DNA from 2 places in the Streptomyces sp. NPDC001941 genome. Region 1 is predicted to be linked to the other one. Evidence: predicted binding sites of a transcription regulator. Region 1 holds the regulator's gene; the other holds the start of a gene.
The links. The regulator HrcA, encoded in region 1, represses chaperone genes, less so after heat shock. The targets are predictions, from matches to a motif close to TTNGCACTCNGNNNNNCNGAGTGCNAA.
Positions count from the first base shown of each region.

Region 2: groES (co-chaperone GroES) is a predicted target of HrcA. The motif match lies at 2,062-2,088, and genes of this name have one in related genera.

Region 1 covers NZ_JBEOYE010000001.1:145,006-149,057, forward strand. The annotation lists gene ABT160_RS00575 (DUF3097 domain-containing protein) at 1-509, opposite strand, end outside; gene ABT160_RS00580 (MBL fold metallo-hydrolase) at 520-1,248, opposite strand; gene hrcA (heat-inducible transcriptional repressor HrcA) at 1,414-2,430, shown strand; gene dnaJ (molecular chaperone DnaJ) at 2,431-3,567, shown strand; gene ABT160_RS00595 (nitronate monooxygenase) at 3,689-4,052, shown strand, end outside.
Region 2 covers NZ_JBEOYE010000091.1:15,517-19,568, forward strand. The annotation lists gene groL (chaperonin GroEL) at 1-1,466, opposite strand, end outside; gene groES (co-chaperone GroES) at 1,608-1,916, opposite strand; gene ABT160_RS37805 (polysaccharide deacetylase family protein) at 2,174-2,995, opposite strand; gene ABT160_RS37810 (polysaccharide deacetylase family protein) at 2,992-3,906, opposite strand; gene ABT160_RS37815 (THUMP-like domain-containing protein) at 3,989-4,052, shown strand, end outside.

The DNA of each region.
Region 1 (4,052 bases):
CCGGGGACCAGGTGGTCCACCAGTACGCCGAGCCGGGCGTCCGGGCCCGGGGCGAACTCCGCGACGATCGCGGGCAGGTCGTCGACCCCCTCCAGATACTCCACGACCACGCCCTCCACGCGCAGGTCGTCGCCCCACACCTTCTCCACCAGCTCCGCGTCGTGGCGGCCCTCCACGTAGATGCGGCCCGCGCGGGCGACCCGGGCGCGGGCCTGGGGGACGGCGACCGAGCCGGAGGCCGTACGGGTGGGGCGGACCGGGGCCGGGGCGGCGGGGCGGACCAGGGTGACGACCCGGCCCTCCAGGAGGAAGCCGCGCGGCTCCAGCGGGAACACCCGGTGCTTGCCGAAGCGGTCCTCCAGCGTCACCGTGCCCGCCTCGCAGCGGACCACCGCACCGCAGAAGCCCGTCGTGACCTCCTCGACGACGAGGTCGCGGTCCGCGGGGACCTCCGGCGCGGGGGCCGTCTTCTTCCAGGGCGGGGTCAGGTCGGGGTCGTAGCTGCGCATTCGCGTGACGTTATGACACCGCGAAGCGCCGTGCCAGCTCATCGCGTTGACGGCGGACGAAGGCGGCGTCCACGGCCGCCCCGTGCCCGGGCACGTACACCGCGTCCTCCCCGCCCAGCGCGAGCAGCCGGTCCAGCGCGTCGGGCCAGCGCGCGGGCAGCGCGTCCGGGCCCGCCTGCGGCTCGCCCGACTCCTCCACCAGGTCCCCGCAGAACACCACCTCCGGCTCCCCCGGCCCGCCCGGCACGAACAGCGCCAGGTCGTGCCCCGAGTGGCCGGGGCCGACGTTCGCCAGCAGCACCCTGCGGTCGCCCAGGTCCACCGTCGTCTCCCCGCTGACCAGGTGGCGCGGCACCACCAGCACGTCCGCCGCCTCCTCCGCCGCGTCCCGCGCCAGGCCCTGGCGCACCGCGTCCTCGCGCAGCACCTCGCGCTCCCGCAGCATCAGCTCGTCGACGCCCACAGCGCCGTACACCTGCGCCCCCGAGAAGGCCGCGGTGCCGAGCACGTGGTCGAAATGGGGGTGGCTGAGTGCGACATGGGTCACCTTGCGGCCGGTCAGCCGCTGTGCCTGCGCCCGCAGCTCCGAACCCTCGCGCAGCGAGGACCCCGTGTCGTACAGCAGCACCCCCGTGCCCCCCGCCACCAGGCCGGCGGTGGCGTCCCAGCCAGGGAGCCTGCGCCTGCCGACCCCCGCCGCGAGCCGTTCCCAGCCCGCCCCTTCCCATCGCACGTCCATGCGACGACGCTAGCGGCAACGACCGGGGCCGCGCGCGGTAGCGTGGCCGGCCGCCTTGCCACGAGCGATCCCGGCCGCCGTACACTGGCCGGGGCCCGCTGGCACTCGAACAGGGCGAGTGCCAAGGAAAGCGGCGAAGGCGAACGACCACTGGAGGTGTGCGCGATGCTCAGTGAACGCAGACTGGAAGTCCTGCGCGCCATCGTCCAGGACTACGTGGGCACCGAGGAGCCGGTCGGCTCCAAGGCGCTGACCGAGCGCCACAAGCTCGGTGTCTCGCCCGCGACCGTGCGCAACGACATGGCCGCGCTGGAGGAGGAGGGGTACATCGCCCAGCCCCACACCAGCGCGGGCCGGATCCCCACGGACAAGGGCTACCGCCTGTTCGTGGACAAGCTGGCGGGGGTCAAGCCCCTGTCCACACCGGAACGACGGGCGATCCAGAACTTCCTGGACGGCGCCGTGGACCTGGACGACGTGGTGGGCCGCACGGTCCGGCTGCTGGCGCAGCTGACCCGGCAGGTCGCCGTCGTGCAGTACCCGTCGCTGACCCGTTCGACGGTGCGGCACGTGGAGCTGCTCTCGCTGGCCCCCGCGCGCCTGATGCTGGTCCTGATCACCGACACCGGACGGGTCGAGCAGCGCCTGGTCGACTGCCCGGCGCCGTTCGGCGAGACGTCCCTGGCGGACCTGCGGGCCCGGCTCAACAGCCGGGTCGTCGGGCGCCGCTTCGCGGACGTCCCGCAGCTGGTCCAGGACCTGCCCGAGTCCTTCGAGCAGGAGGACAGGGGCACCGTCTCGGCGGTGCTCGCCACGCTCCTCGAGACCCTGGTCGAGGAGCACGAGGAGCGGCTGATGATCGGCGGCACCGCCAATCTCACCCGCTTCGGACACGACTTCCCACTGACGATCCGGCCGGTGCTCGAAGCGCTCGAGGAGCAGGTCGTGCTCCTCAAGCTGCTGGGCGAGGCCAAGGACTCGGGCATGACCGTGCGCATCGGGCACGAGAACGCCCACGAGGGACTGACTTCCACGTCGGTCGTCGCGGTGGGCTACGGTTCGGGCGACGAGGCCGTCGCCAAACTAGGCGTGGTCGGACCGACCCGCATGGACTACCCCGGAACGATGGGAGCGGTACGCGCAGTGGCACGTTACGTCGGACAGATCCTGGCGGAGTCGTAAGTGGCCACGGACTACTACGCCGTACTCGGCGTGCGCCGCGACGCGTCCCAGGACGAGATCAAGAAGGCCTTCCGCAGGCTCGCCCGCGAACTCCACCCGGACGTCAATCCGGACCCGAAGACGCAGGAGCGCTTCAAGGAGATCAACGCGGCCTACGAGGTCCTCTCCGATCCCCAGAAGAAGCAGGTCTACGACCTCGGCGGCGACCCGCTGTCGGCGAACGGCGGCGGGGGCGCGGGCGGCTTCGGCGCCGGTGGCTTCGGCAACTTCTCCGACATCATGGACGCCTTCTTCGGCACGGCCTCGCAGCGCGGCCCGCGCTCGCGCACCCGCCGCGGCCAGGACGCCATGATCCGCCTGGAGGTCGAGCTCGGCGAGGCGGCCTTCGGCACCACCAAGGACATCCAGGTCGACACGGCCGTCGTCTGCACCACCTGCTCCGGTGAGGGCGCCGCGCCCGGCACCCAGGCGCAGACGTGCGACATGTGCCGCGGCCGGGGCGAGGTCTCGCAGGTCACCCGGTCCTTCCTGGGCCAGGTCATGACCTCGCGGCCGTGCCCGCAGTGCCAGGGCTTCGGCACGGTCGTGCCGACCCCCTGCCCGGAGTGCGCCGGTGACGGCCGGGTCCGCTCGCGCCGCACGCTCACCGTGAAGATCCCGGCCGGCGTCGACAACGGCACCCGCATCCAGCTCGCGGGCGAGGGCGAGGTCGGCCCCGGCGGCGGCCCCGCCGGCGACCTGTACGTGGAGATCCACGAGCTGCCGCACGCGGTCTTCCAGCGGCGCGGGGACGACCTGCACTGCACCGTCACCATCCCGATGACCGCGGGCGCGCTCGGCACCAAGGTGCCGCTGGAGACGCTCGACGGCGTCGAGGAGGTCGACATCCGTCCGGGCACCCAGTCCGGGCAGTCGATCCCGCTGCACGAGCGCGGCGTCACGCACCTGCGCGGCGGCGGCCGGGGCGACCTGATCGTGCACGTCGAGGTGACCACGCCGGCCAAGCTGGACCCGGAGCAGGAGCGGCTGCTGCGCGAGCTGGCGAAGCTGCGCGGCGAGGAGCGGCCCACCGGCCAGTTCCAGCCGGGGCAGCAGGGGCTGTTCTCGCGCCTGAAGGACGCCTTCAACGGGCGCTGACCCACCGCTCGTCTCCCGGAGGGCCCCGCGGCAGCCGCCGCGGGGCCCTTCCGCGTACCCGGGCCCTTCCGCGTACCCGGGTCGATTCGGTCACGGAGATCGGGCGTGGCACGATGCGTGCATGTCCACCGCGCTCACCGATCTCTGCCGCTACCCGATCGTGCAGGCCCCCATGGCGGGCGGCGCCTCGTGCCCGGCGCTCGCCGGTGCCGTGAGCGAGGCCGGCGGCCTCGGCTTCCTGGCCGCCGGGTACAAGACCGCGGACGGCATGTACCAGGAGGTCAAGCAGGTCAGGGGACTGACCTCGCAGCCCTTCGGCGTCAACCTGTTCATGCCGCAGCCCGGCCACGCCGACGCCGCGGCCGTCGAGGTCTACCGCCACCAGCTGTCCGGCGAGGCCGCCTGGTACGAGACGCCGCTGGGCGACCCGGACGCGGGGCGCGACGACGGGTACGAGGCCAAGCTGGCGATCCTGCTCGACGACC
Region 2 (4,052 bases), on a different contig from region 1:
ATCAGGTCGCCGTACTCGCCGGTCGCGGCGTTGAAGCCCTGGCCCTTGTCCAGCTCCGCCACCTTGGCGGTGATGACGTAGCCCTCGAGGCCGGCGTTCTCGGCGATCCAGCGCAGCGGCTCGACGGCGGCGCGGCGGACCACGGCGACACCGGTGGCCTCGTCGCCGGTCTTGTCGAGGTTGCCCTCGAGGACCTTGACGGCGTGCACCAGGGCGGAGCCACCACCGGAGACGATGCCCTCCTCGACCGCGGCGCGGGTCGCGGAGATGGCGTCCTCCAGACGGTGCTTCTTCTCCTTCAGCTCCACCTCGGTGGCGGCGCCGACCTTGATCACGCACACGCCGCCGGCCAGCTTCGCGAGGCGCTCCTGGAGCTTCTCGCGGTCCCAGTCGGAGTCCGTGGCCTCGATCTCGGCCTTGATCTGGGCGACGCGGCCCACGACGTCCTCGGAGTTGCCGCCACCGTCGACGATGGTGGTGTCGTCCTTGGAGACCGTCACGCGGCGGGCGGTGCCCAGCACGTCCAGGCCGGCCTGGTCGAGCTTGAGGCCGACCTCCTCGGCGATGACGGTGGCACCGGTGAGGGTGGCCATGTCCTGCAGCATCGCCTTGCGGCGGTCGCCGAAGCCGGGGGCCTTGACCGCGACGGCGTTGAACGTGCCGCGGATCTTGTTGACGACCAGGGTCGACAGGGCCTCGCCCTCGACGTCCTCGGCGATGATCAGCAGCGGCTTGGAGCCACCGGCCTGGATGACCTTCTCCAGCAGCGGCAGCAGGTCCTGGATCGCGCCGATCTTGCCCTGGTGGATCAGGATGTACGGGTCGTCGAGGACGGCCTCCATGCGCTCCTGGTCGGTCACCATGTACGGGGACAGGTAGCCCTTGTCGAAGGCCATGCCCTCGGTGAAGTCGAGCTCCAGGCCGAAGGTGTTGGACTCCTCGACGGTGATGACACCGTCCTTGCCGACCTTGTCCATGGCCTCGGCGATGAGCTCGCCGACCTGCTGGTCCTGGGCGGACAGCGCGGCCACGGCGGCGATGTCGGACTTCTCGTCGATCGGGCGCGCGGTGGCGAGGAGGTCCTCGGAGACGGCCTTGACGGCGGCGTCGATGCCCTTCTTCAGGGAGGCCGGGGAGGCACCCGCGGCGACGTTGCGCAGGCCTTCGCGGACCAGGGCCTGGGCCAGGACGGTGGCGGTGGTGGTGCCGTCACCGGCGACGTCGTTGGTCTTGGTGGCCACCTCCTTCACCAGCTGGGCGCCCAGGTTCTCGTACGGGTCCTCGATCTCGACCTCGCGGGCGATCGTGACACCGTCGTTGGTGATGGTGGGGGCGCCGAACTTCTTGTCGATGACGACGTTGCGGCCCTTGGGGCCGATCGTCACCTTGACCGTGTCGGCAAGCTTGTTGACGCCGCGCTCGAGGGCGCGACGGGCGTCCTCGTCGAACTTCAGGATCTTCGCCATGGGGCTGAGTCAGTCCTCTCGATTGCGATCCTCGGCCGCGACTGCGGCCGCCCATCGCCGGTGAAACGAACCGCGCCCCTCGCACCCGGCATTCTCAGCGGGGGCCAGGGGCGCGGCTCAAAGCATTCTGCTTCGGGTGAATTACTTCTCGATGATCGCGAGCACGTCGCGAGCCGAGAGGACGAGGTACTCCTCGCCGTTGTACTTCACCTCGGTGCCGCCGTACTTGCTGTACAGCACGACATCGCCGACCTTGACGTCGAGCGGAAGGCGCTCGCCGTTCTCGAAGCGGCCCGGGCCCACGGCGAGGACGGCGCCCTCCTGGGGCTTCTCCTTCGCGGTGTCCGGGATGACCAGGCCGGAGGCCGTGGTCTGCTCGGCGTCGAGCGGCTGGACCACGATGCGGTCCTCGAGCGGCTTGATGGCAACCTTGGAGCTGGCGGTCGTCACGATCCGACCTCCCCCTTCGGAGATCTCACGGGGTTAACTGTCTGGGTGGCGACCAGGTCGATCCGTCGTCGCGGGTGCCGGACCTGCCCGTCGCGCTATTGGCACTCTCCAGTGGTGAGTGCCAGGCCCGAGACTATGTCCGCGATTAGCACTCGGTCAAGCGGAGTGCCAATTCACCGCCCCGTGGCGTGACGTCCTCGACCGTTCCTCCGGCGCGCCGGGCTCCCGCGCAGCTCAGAGGTGCTGCCCAGGGCGGCTCAGAGATAGTCCTCCAGGCGCGCCACCGCGAAGCCCTGCTCCTGGATGCGGCGCAGCATGCGCGTGGTCATCTGCGGCAGCGTGCTGCCCTTGAGCTCGTCCGGCCCCCGGAAGTGCGCCAGCACGATGTCGCCGGGGCGCAGCCCCTCCCCGTCCGCGTACCGCAGGTCGTGGATCTGCATCGCCGCCCGCCACAGCACCACCCGCTCCACCCCGCAGGAGCGCGCCGCGGCCAGTGTCGTGGCGTCGTACGCGCCGTAGGGCGGCCGGAACAGCCGGGGCCGGGCGCCGAAGCGGGCCGCCAGGCGGTCCTGCTGGCCGCAGATCTCCGCGCGCTGGTCCGCGTACGACAGTCCGGGCAGGTGGCGGTGGCCCACCGTGTGGTTCTGCACGCTCGCCCCGCCGGACCGGCGCAGCGCGTCGAAGTGTCCGTAGCCGGGCGCGGCCACGCTGTCGGTGAGGAACATGCTGATCGGCAGGCGAAGCTCGCCGACCATCCGCGCGAAGGCCGGGTCCCGCTCGGCGCCGTCGTCGTAGGTCACGAAGACGACCCGGTCGCGGGTGGGCACCCGGTCCACCACGTACGGCAGCCCGGCCGCCCGGCGCGCGGGCGGTGGCGCGGCCAGCGGGGCCGCGAGCCCCCAGGTGCGGTACGCGGCGGCGGCCACGGGCGGCCCCGCCCCGGGCCGCACCTGGCGGACCTTCTGCGCGGCCTTGCGCCCCAGCCGCTCGATCGGGTCGACCGGGGCGGCGCACCCGGCGGAGGCGAGGAGCACTCCGGCCGCCAGGGCACCGGCGAGCAGCCGGGGCGCGCGTCTCATACGTAGTCCTCCAGGCGGGCCACCGCGTAGCCCTTGTCGGTGATCGTCTTCATCACCCGGCGGATCATGTCGGGCATGGTGCCCTTCCAGTCGCCGGGGCCGCGGAAGTGGGTGAGCACGATGTCGCCGGGGTGCAGGTCACGGTCCCACTCGCGCCACTCCATGTGGTCGGGGAACGCCTCCGCGGCCCACAGGGGCACGGCCTTGACCCCGCACGACTTGGCGGCGCGCAGGGTGTCCTGGTTGTAGTTGCCGTAGGGCGGGCGGAAGAGCGGGGGCCGCTTGCCGTACCGCTTCTCGATGTTGGCCTGCTGGTCGCAGATCTCGTGCTTCTGCGCGGTGTAGGACAGGCCGGGCATGTAGCGGTGGTTGAGGGTGTGGTTGTGCAGGGCCACGCCCCGGTCCCGCATCCGCTTGAAGTAGTCGTAGTCCTCCTTGACCAGGTAGTCGCTGAGGAACGCGCTGTACGGGATGCCCAGTTCGGTCATCATCGTCAGCAGCTCGGGGTCCTTCTCGGCGCCGTCGTCGATGGTCAGGAAGACCACGCGGTCCTTGGTGGGGACGGTCGTGAAGACCGGCGGGAGGCTGTCGTCGCCGACCTCGAAGCCCTTGCGGAAGGTGATCTTCGGCTTGACCGCGGGCGGCGGGGGCGCGGCCAGCGGGGTCCTGGCCAGGCCCCACTTCTTCGCGGCGAGCGCGCGGGCGGCCTGGGCGCGCCTGACCTTCTCGACGTACGAGGTGAGGGCGCCGGCCCCGCCGGCGGCCTGCGGCGGCTGTCCGGCGGCGGGCTTCGCGGGCTCCTTGCCGTCCCCGGCGGAGCAGCCCGCGCCCAGGGCCGCGGCGAGCAGCACGACCAGCACGATCGACACCCGCCTTGTGACCTTTTTTTCCTTTTGTCGTACTAGCATCATGGCGTCGGATCCTTTCAGCGCGGACCCCCGACGACCGGGCGACACCGCCGCCCGACGCGCACCATCCCCCGGCTGGCCCACAATGGACCGGGTGAACGACCTCGACGCCTTCCGCTCCCTGCTCACCGAGGAGGGCCAGGCCCTGC